Regions from separate parts of the Cupriavidus sp. GW823-FHT07A04 genome, predicted to be linked through region 1. Evidence: riboswitches for the same ligand, from Rfam matches in the RefSeq annotation. Region 1 holds a riboswitch; the other holds the start of a gene.
The links. A riboswitch is a leader RNA that binds a small molecule or an ion and turns the genes downstream of it on or off. The one in region 1 is predicted to bind glycine.
Positions count from the first base shown of each region.

Region 2: it holds a riboswitch for glycine, as region 1 does, so the genes downstream of both, AC1Q7Q_RS10255 (D-amino acid dehydrogenase) here and gcvT (glycine cleavage system aminomethyltransferase GcvT) in region 1, are expected to answer to the same signal.

Region 1 is NZ_JBXAHA010000018.1:155,257-160,161, forward strand. Features, by position in the region: gene AC1Q7Q_RS28765 (UvrD-helicase domain-containing protein) at 1-1,843, opposite strand, end outside; glycine riboswitch at 2,078-2,165, shown strand; glycine riboswitch at 2,187-2,338, shown strand; gene gcvT (glycine cleavage system aminomethyltransferase GcvT) at 2,437-3,576, shown strand; gene gcvH (glycine cleavage system protein GcvH) at 3,677-4,057, shown strand; gene gcvP (aminomethyl-transferring glycine dehydrogenase) at 4,159-4,905, shown strand, end outside.
Region 2 is NZ_JBXAHA010000005.1:71,915-76,819, reverse strand. Features, by position in the region: gene AC1Q7Q_RS10260 (DUF3772 domain-containing protein) at 1-1,508, shown strand, start outside; gene AC1Q7Q_RS10255 (D-amino acid dehydrogenase) at 1,522-2,790, opposite strand; glycine riboswitch at 2,959-3,055, opposite strand; gene AC1Q7Q_RS10250 (hydrolase) at 3,154-3,840, opposite strand; gene AC1Q7Q_RS10245 (NnrU family protein) at 4,178-4,870, shown strand.

The sequences.
Region 1 (4,905 bases):
TGTCTTCGTCTTCGCGGCAGTGGGGCAGGATGCCCTCTTCCACCCCGACCAGGAACACGTGCGGGTACTCCAGCCCCTTGGAGGCGTGCAGCGTCGACAGGCGCACCGCGTCGGGATCTTCCTCGCGGCCTTCGAGCATGCTCATCAGCGCCACCGTCTGGGTCAGCTCCAGCAGGTTCTTGCCCTCGTCGCCAAAGCCATCGGCGGTGTCGAAGCCGGTAGCCTCCTCGCCCTCGCCCTCGCCCGTGGCCTCGGGCTTGGTGCCTTTGCGCTTGAGCCAGTCGAGGAATTCCAGCGTGTTGGTCCAGCGCGACTGGGCCTGGCGCTCGTCGAAGGTGTCGTACAGGTAGGCCTCGTAGTGGATGCCTTCCATCATGTCGTCGAGCACCTGGGTGGCGGGATCGCTGGCCGCGCGCCCGGCAAGGCGCACCATGGCCTCGCAGAACACCCGCAGCGGCTCCAGCTGGCGCGGCTGGAGCTTGCCTTCGATGCCGCCCATCATGGCCGCTTCGAACAACGACACCTTGGCCTGGCCAGCGAAGGTGCCAAGCACTTCCAGCGTGGTGTTGCCCACGCCGCGCTTGGGCGTGGTGATGGCGCGGATGAAGGCGGGATCGTCGTCCGGGTTGGCGATCAGGCGCAGGTAGGCGCAGATGTCCTTGATCTCGGCCTTGTCAAAGAAGCTCTGCCCGCCCGAGAGCACATAAGGAATGCGCTCGCGGCGCAGGATCTGCTCGAACAGCCGCGCCTGGTGGTTGCCGCGATACAGGATGGCGTAGTCGCGGAACTGCGCGCGGCGCTCGAACTTGTGGGCCGACAGGCGGAATACGACCGACTCCGCCTCGTGCTCCTCATCGTTCATCGGGTTGACGGCAATGGGGTCGCCCATGCCGTGCTCGCTCCACAGCTTCTTGTCGAACAGCTTGGGATTGTTGGAGATGACCGCGTTGGCGGCCTCCAGGATGCGCACGGTGGAGCGGTAGTTCTGCTCCAGCTTGACCACCTTCAGGTCGGGGAAATCGGTCTGCAGCAGCTTGAGGTTGTCCAGCGTGGCGCCGCGCCAGCCGTAGATGGCCTGGTCGTCGTCGCCCACCGCGGTGAAGGCCGGCGCGCGCAGGTGCGAGCCGCCGGCGAGCTGCTTGAGCAGCTGGTACTGGCAGGCGTTGGTGTCCTGGTACTCGTCCACCAGGAAGTAGCGCAGCCGGTTCTGCCAGCGCAGGCGCACCTCTTCGTTGCGCGCGAACAGCTCGGCCGGCAGGCGGATCAGGTCATCGAAGTCCACCGCCTGGTAGGCATGCAGCGTAGCCACGTAGTTGCGGTAGATCAGCGCCGCCTGGTGATCGTCGGGGTTGTCGGCCTGGGCGATGGCAGTCTCGGGATCGACCATGCCGTTCTTCCACAGCGAGATGGTGCTCTGCACGCTGCGGATCAGCTTCTTGTCGGTGGAGGCGAGCTGCTCCTGCACCATGCCGAAGCAATCGTCCGAGTCCATGATGGAAAAGCGCGGCTTCAGGCCCACGTGCTCGGCCTCGGCGCGCAGGATCTGCACGCCCAGCGAGTGGAAGGTGCTCACCGTGATCTGCTTGATGGGGATGCGCTTGCCCTCGCGCGTGGTCTTGCCTTCCATCAGCTTGGCGATCCGCTCCTGCATCTCCTTGGCGGCCTTGTTGGTGAAGGTCACCGCGGCGATGTGCTTGGGCTGGAAGCCCTTGTCCTCGATCAGGTGCGCGATTTTCTGCGTGATCACCCGGGTCTTGCCCGAGCCGGCGCCGGCGAGCACCAGGCAGGGGCCGTCGAGGTAGCGAACGGCTTCGGATTGGGCAGGGTTGAGTCCGTGGGTCATGCGAGGGCTGGTGGTGGTGCTGGGTGGCGGGATGGCCGGCAAGGCGGGCGCGGGCTTTTACGCATGGCAAAGGCAGCACATGCATTGGCGCGGCCAAGGCCGCGGGTGAAGCCTGCGGCACAGCAAAAGCCATCGGAGCCGCAGATGTTAACACGCCGGCCAGCCGGCCCGCGGCTGCGCCCGGGCTGGCGCGCGAGCGCGTTGACAAGCCCCCGAGGCTGGCTGTAGAGTCGCGCCATCCGACCGGGAGAGCGCGCAGATCTTGCGCCGCCGAAGGGGTATCACCCGAAAACTCTCAGGCACCATGGACTGGTTGGATCGGCTTGCAACATGCACACGATGCACGCCGTACTCTGGAGAGCGGCACCCGCCACTGATCGATTCCGTCGACAGCCTTGGTGAGCGTGCCCACCGAAGGGGCGCGCAAGGTTTGGGTTTCCAGCAATTGGGATCCCGCCTTGTAATCTCTCAGGTATCGAGGACAGAGGGGTCATCCGCCGCAGCGGATCTGGCAGCGCTATGGCGCGCCGAATCCTGCGGCGGATGGCCCTTTTTCGTTTTCGAACCGAGATTTGCCTTCCCCCGAGGATTCCATGACGCTCCAGGCCACGCCCCTCAACGCTATCCACCGCGCCCTCGGCGCCCGCATGGTCGACTTCGGCGGCTGGGACATGCCGGTCAACTACGGCTCCCAGATCGAGGAACACCATGCTGTGCGCAGCGATGCCGGCATGTTCGACGTCTCCCACATGTGCGTGGTCGACCTCAAGGGCGCCAATGTGCGCCCCTTCCTGCGCGGCCTTCTGGCCAACAACGTCGACAAGCTGCAAACGCCGGGCAAGGCGCTGTACTCCTGCATGCTGGATGAGAAGGGTGGCGTCATCGACGACCTGATCGTCTATTTCTTCGCCGAGGACTACTTCCGCCTGGTGGTCAACGCCGGCACCGCGAACCATGACATCGAGTGGATTTCCGCACGCAATGCCGCCACCAATAGCGGCGTGAAAATCACGCCGCGCCGCGGCGACAATGCGCCCGGCGGCGTGGCCCCGCTGGCCATCGTTGCCGTGCAAGGTCCCAACGCCCGCGCCAAGGTGTGGAGCGCTTTCCCCGCGACCCAGCCCAGCGAAGCCCTGAAGCCGTTCAACGCCGTCGTGGTGCAGGACCCCGCCCTTGGCGAAGTCATGGTGGCACGCACCGGCTATACCGGCGAAGACGGGTTCGAGCTGGTGGTGCCAGCCGAGAACGTGGCCGGCCTGTGGGAAAAGCTGATCGCCGAGGGCGTGCGCCCGGCTGGCCTGGGCGCACGCGACACGCTGCGCCTGGAGGCCGGCATGAACCTGTACGGCCAGGACATGGATATCCACACCTCGCCGCTCAACGCCGGCCTGGCCTGGACCGTGGACCTGCAAAGCGAACGCGACTTCACCGGCAAGGCGGCCCTGGTCGCCGGCGGCAAGACCCAGCAATTCGTCGGGCTGATCCTGCGCCCGGCCAACGGAAAAGCGGGCGGCGTGCTGCGCGCCCACCAGAAGGTCATCACCCCTGCTGGCGAAGGTGAAATCACCAGTGGCACCTTCAGCCCATCGCTGTCCCAATCCATCGCTTTTGCCCGCGTGCCGCTCGACGTTGCGCTCGGCGCCGAGGTGCAGGTCGAGATCCGCGACCGCAAACTCGCCGCGACTGTGGTTAAACTGCCGTTTGTGCGCAATGGCAAGGCACTCGTGAGCTGAACGCTCGCACCGGTCACAGCGCGCCCGCCGGCGGTTACCCCGTCGAACATCGACACCCCCCGGCGGGCGCTGAATAACAAATTGAATCTGGAGCAATCCCATGAATTTCCCCGCCGACCTGAAATACACCGAGTCCCATGAGTGGGTGCGCGTCGAAGCCGACGGCACGCTGACCATCGGCATCACCGACCACGCGCAGGACGCGCTGGGCGACATCGTCTTCCTGGAACTGCCGGAAGTGGGCAAGTCGGTCGGCGCCGGCGACGCGCTGGCCGTGGTGGAATCGGTCAAGGCCGCATCCGACATCTACGCTCCGGTGGCAGGCGAAGTGATCGCCATCAACGACGCCGCCGCCGCCTCTCCGGAAAGCGTCAATGCCGACGCCTTCGACGCCTGGCTGTTCAAGCTCAAGCCGGCCAACAGCGACGACGTGAACGGCCTGATGTCGGCCGACGCCTATAAGGCCAACGTCGGCGCCTGATGCCAGATCGTCATTCCCGCGCCACGGGAATGACGGATAAAGACTGCCGCGACGCGGACCGGGCCGACCACCCGCCGCACCGCTCTCACGAGATTCTTGCCATGAACGCCCCCCTGCCCATGACTGCCGCCCAAGTTGCCCGGCCCACGCTGGCCGAACTGGAGGCGCGCGACGCCTTCGCCTCCCGCCATATCGGCCCCGACGCCGCCGAACAACAGCACATGCTCAAGGTGCTGGGCTATGACAACCGCGCCGCGCTGATCGACGCCGTCATCCCCGCCGCCATCCGCCGCCGCGACGGCATGCCGCTGGGCGAGTTCACCGCACCGCTGACCGAAGAAGCCGCGCTGGCCAAGCTGCGTGGGCTGGCCAGCAAGAACCGAGTGCTCAAGAGCTTTATCGGCCAGGGCTACTACAACACGCTGACCCCGGGCGTGGTGCTGCGCAATATCTTCGAGAACCCGGCCTGGTACACCGCCTACACGCCCTACCAGCCCGAGATCTCCCAGGGCCGCCTGGAAGCCATGCTGAACTTCCAGCAGATGGTGACCGACCTGACCGGCCTGGACATCGCCAATGCGTCGATGCTGGATGAAGGCACGGCGGCTGCCGAAGCCATGACGCTGCTGCAGCGCGTCAACAAACACGCCTCCACCACCTTCTATGTCGCGGATGACGTGCTGCCGCAAACGCTGGAAGTGGTACGCACCCGCGCGCTGCCGCTGGGCATCGAAGTCAAGGTCGGCCCCGCTGCCGAAGCGGCCGGTGCCCATGCCTTCGGCGTGCTGCTGCAGTACCCCGGCGTGAACGGCGATGTGGCCGACTACCGCGCCATCGCCGACGCGGTG
Region 2 (4,905 bases), on a different contig from region 1:
TGACAAGCGCGCTGATCGCGGGCCTGGGACGGGCATTGCTGTGCACGCGCCATCCCTCATGGCGCGTGCCTGCGCTCGCCGACAAGGTCGCGCTGGCGATGCGTCCGTTCCCTAGTGTCCTCGCGGGCCTGCTGCTGATCGCCGGCACACTCGAGCAACTCAACCGGACCGCGGACACAAGCCTGCAGGTGACCTTGCTAGGCCGCGGCCTGGTGTCGCTTGTGGTGGTGCTGACAATCGGCGCGGCGCTGCTGCGCGCCAACCGCGTGCGCACGAAGCTCGCCGCTGCGGGCGAGCGGCCTGAATCGCGCTCCACCTTTGCCGGCCTGATCCACGCTGGCGTAACGGTGACGGTCGTCGCCTCGCTGATGGCGCTGCTGATCGGCTACATCACGTTCGCGCGCTTCCTGACCTACGAGCTTGTCTGGATCGACATCGTCCTGTGCAGCCTGTACCTGTTGACGCAACTGACCCGCGACGTCTGCGAAAGCGTGTTCAGCGCGCACCATCCAAGCGGCAAGGTCATCAAGCAGTTATTTGGACTCGGGGACAGCCATCTCGCGCAGGCGTCGACGGTGCTCTCGGGGATCGGCACCAGCCTGCTGCTCCTGGTGGCCGTCATCGCGCTGCTGACCGGCGGCTTCGGCACCACGCCGAGCGACCTGCTCAACAGCCTGCTGACGATGCTAGGCGGCGAGCGGCTGCGCAGCCTCAACATCATGCCCGACCGCATCCTGAACGCTGTCATCGCGCTCTCGGTCGGCACCTACCTGCTGCGCTCGGTGCGGCGCTGGCTGGACGCGGAACTCTTGCCGAAGGTCTGCATGGAAGCGGGCCTGCGCGCATCGCTCATCACGCTGTTCAGCAACATCGGCTATGTGCTGATCGTATTGCTGACGCTGTCGCTGCTGGGCGTCAGGTGGGAAAACCTGGCCTGGATCGTCAGCGCGCTGTCCGTGGGTATTGGCTTCGGCCTGCAGGAGATCGTCAAGAACTTCGTGTCGGGGCTCATCCTGCTGACCGAGCGCCCGGTGAAGGTCGGCGACATGGTGAGCATCGGCGGCGTGGAGGGCGACATCAAGCGCATCAACGTGCGCGCGACGGAGATCCTGCTGGGCGACCGCTCGACCGTGATCGTGCCCAACTCGCAGTTGATCTCGCAGAACCTGCGCAACGTGACGATGAGCAACAGCACGCAAGGCGTCGCGACGCTGCTGCTCACCTTCCCGTTGAACATCGATCCTGAACAGGTGCGCGAACTGCTGCTCGACTCCTATCGGGAAAATGAAGCGATTCTCGACAAGCCCGCGCCATCCGTCACGTTCAGCCAGCTGGCGCCGAACGGGATCACGCTAAGCGTGACGGGCTACGTAGGCAGCCCGCGGATCGCCACCGCGACCAAGAGCGACCTGCTGTTCGAGATACTGAAGCGGCTGCGCGCGGCCGATATCTCGCTGTCGGTCCCGCAGACCTTGCGGGTGGAGAATATGGCCGCGCTTGGCGCGTAACGCGTCCGGCCCCTTACGGAGTCACCAGCGCCACCGAGTCCTGCACGCCATGCGCACGCCTGGCGCCCATGGCTTGCTGCACCACATCGCCGATCATGTCCGCAGTGACCGCCGACAGCGTCCATCCCAGGTGGCCGTGGCCGGTGTTGTAGAACACGCAGGACGCACGGCCCCGGCCCACGCGCGGCAGCATGGTAGGCATCATCGGCCGCAGGCCGGCCCAGGGCACCACGCTGCGCGTGCTGACACCGGGGAAGCACTGGTTGACCCACTCCACCAGCGGACGGATGCGGTCGGCGCGGATGTCGCGGTTGTAGCCATTGAACTCCGCCGTGCCCGCCACGCGGAAGCGGTCAACGCCCAGGCGGCTGGTGACCAGCTTGGTCTCGTCGTCGAGCAGGCTCACGACGGGCGCGGCCGCCTGGCTTTGCGCGTCGTTCAGGTTGACGGTGATCGAATAGCCCTTGACCGGATAGATGTTGACGCGATCGCCAAGGCTGGCCGCCAGCGCCCGGCTGGCGGTGCCGGCACAGACGACCACGCCGTCGAACACGCGCGATTCGGCCTGCTGGCCGTCGCTGCTGACGATGGTGACCTGCCGGCCGTCAGTGCTGACCGACTGGACATCCTGGCTGTACAGGCAACGCACGCCCAGGCGGTCGATAGCCGCGGCCATGCCGCTGGTGAACTTGTGGATGTCGCCAGTAGAGTCGCTCTGGGTGAAATAGCCACCGTAGTACTGCCCGGCCAGGGTCGGCTCGATGGCGCGCATTTCTTCCGGCGTGACCGCGTGGCGCTCCAGCCCGCCCTCGGCCAGCAGCTTCGATACCCTGCCTGCATGCTCGAAACCCGCCTTGTCGCGATAGATATGGAGGATGCCTTCCTTCTTCAGGTCGAAATCGATGCCTTCGGCCGCCGCCCAGGAGAACAGGTGGTCACGCGCGGCAATCGCCAGGCGCGTGGTCTCGATGGTGTTCTTGCGGTAATGGGGAATGGCGGCGATGAACTCGGCGAACCAGGACAGCTTGTGCCAGCTCGGGCGCGGGTTGACCAGCAGCGGCGCATCGCTCTTGAGCATCCACTTGATGCCCTTGAGGATGGTGGACCAGTGTGTCCAGACTTCGGCGTTGGAAGCGGAAAGCTGGCCGCCGTTGGCGAACGAGGTTTCCATGGCGGCATAGCGGTGTTTTTCGAGCAGGGTGACCGAGAAACCGCGTTTGGCGAGCGCGTAGGCAGTGGTCACGCCGGTGATGCCACCACCGATAACGGCAATTGATTTCATCTCTATGGTTCCAGGACGTCGGATGGGAGCCTCTTGCGCAGCATGCGCAAAAGACGCCCCCTCTGTCCTTGACCTGAGAGATTCACGATACGCCACTTTGGGGGTGGCGGGGATCGCTTGCTCCTTCGGTACCGCCGGCTGACGAGCGCCGGGGTTCTTCAGAGTTCAAACGTGATACCGGTCCTTTTGCCTGAGAGTTTCCGGGGCGGTTGCTCCTTCGGCGCTGCCCGGCGCTTGGCCAGGCAGTCTCTCCCGATATCAACTTTGCATGATGCCGCCAGGTAATACCAGATGGCATGGCTCGGAACTTTAGCACTAGTCTGACTGCCTGGGGAATTTCCCTGCGGGTTCAGGCCGAGAATATCAGCGGGCCGGAACCGGGGCGATCGACGCGTGCGGCGTGGCGGTGCGCTGCGCGGCCTTGTGCACCATGGTGTAGGCGTAGTCCACGCCCATGCCGTAGGCGCCCGAGTGTTCCTTGACCAGCTGCATCACGGCGTCATAGCTGTCGCGGTGCGCCCAGTCGCGCTGCCATTCGAGCAGCACCTGCTGCCAGGTCACCGGCACCACGCCGGCCTGCACCATGCGCTGCATGGCGTAGTCGTGCGCTTCCTTGCTGGTGCCGCCGGAAGCGTCGGCCACCATGTAGATCTCGTAGTCGCTGTCGTGCATCGCCGACAGCGCGAAGGTGGTGTTGCAGACCTCGGTCCACAACCCGGCCACGATGATCTTCTTGCGGCCGTTGGCGGCCAGCGCGTCGCGCACCTTCTGGTCATCCCACGAGTTCATCGAGGTGCGTTCCAGCGTCTGCTGGCCGGGGAATACGTCAAGCAGTTCGGGGTAGGTATAGCCGGAGAAAGACTCGCTCTCCACCGTGGTGATGGTGGTCGGAATATTGAAGATCCTGGCCGCCTTGGCCAGGCCCACCGCGTTGTTCTTCATCGCCTGGCGGTCCATCGACTGCACGCCGAAGGCCATCTGCGGCTGGTGGTCGATGAAGATCAGCTGGCTGTTTTGCGGGGTCAGGACTTCGAGCTTGGCGTTGGTCATGATTTCTCTCCTTGGCTATTTGGCTATCTGGTTGAATTATTTAGAACGTCGTCTTTGGCGTCGATCCGTCCATGAGTTGAACTTTATGGCAGCGCCGGCTGACGATGTGATGAGTTAGTCGGATAACTTGTTCAATTTTATTGATTGATATTTAATGGGAGTAGGAAGCAGCCAAACGGTGGGGTGGCCGCGTTGGCTTTCGCGACACCCAAGTAGTAATCTTCAATACTGGCTGCCGCATAGGGAACAAAGGCAAAATGCCCGACTGCTCGATGGCGGCTTGAATTGCGATGGGGCAATACGGTCAGCCAACGATATGACTTGAGGAGCCGGGCCAATGGGAAGCACCAACGCAGTTGCGGTGGCGGCAGTCGCCTTCGTGGGCAGCCACTTTCTCTTGTCCCGTCCGCTGCGCAGGGGTTTGGTCCGCGCACTTGGCGAAGCCGGGTTCCAGGGCGTTTATTCGCTGATTGCAGTCTTGACGCTCGGCTGGCTGATCCTGGCATACCGAAAGGCGCCCCTGACGGCACCACTATGGCCGGTAGGAAACGGCCTCTGGGCGGCTGTGACCACGGTCATGCTGATCGCGTCGGTCCTCCTGATGGGTTCGCTGATCCGCAACCCGGCGCTTCCCACCGGCGGTCGGCCCGGCGCGTTCCCGGAAGCAGCGCGCGGCGTGTTCGCGGTGACGCGCCACCCAATGATGTGGTCGTTCGCACTTTGGGGGCTGTGCCACATCGCGGTGTTTCCGGTGGCCAAGAACATCATGATCGCAGCGGCTATGGTCATCCTCGCGCTCGTCGGCGCCGCGCTGCAGGACCGGAAAAAGGAGCAGCTCCAGCCCGATCTCTGGCCCGCATGGGAGTCCAAGACGAGTTATCTGCCGTTCGCGGCGATTGCCGCTGGCCGTGCGCGGCTCGGCGGGTTCGGCTTGCACGCGCTTTTGGGCGGCCTCGTCGTCTGGCTCGCAGCAACCTGGGCACATATCCCGCTCGCCGGTTGGGCCGCGGGCATCTGGCGCTGGCTGTAGCTGTAGCTGTAGCTGTAGCCGCAGCGTCAGGCGTC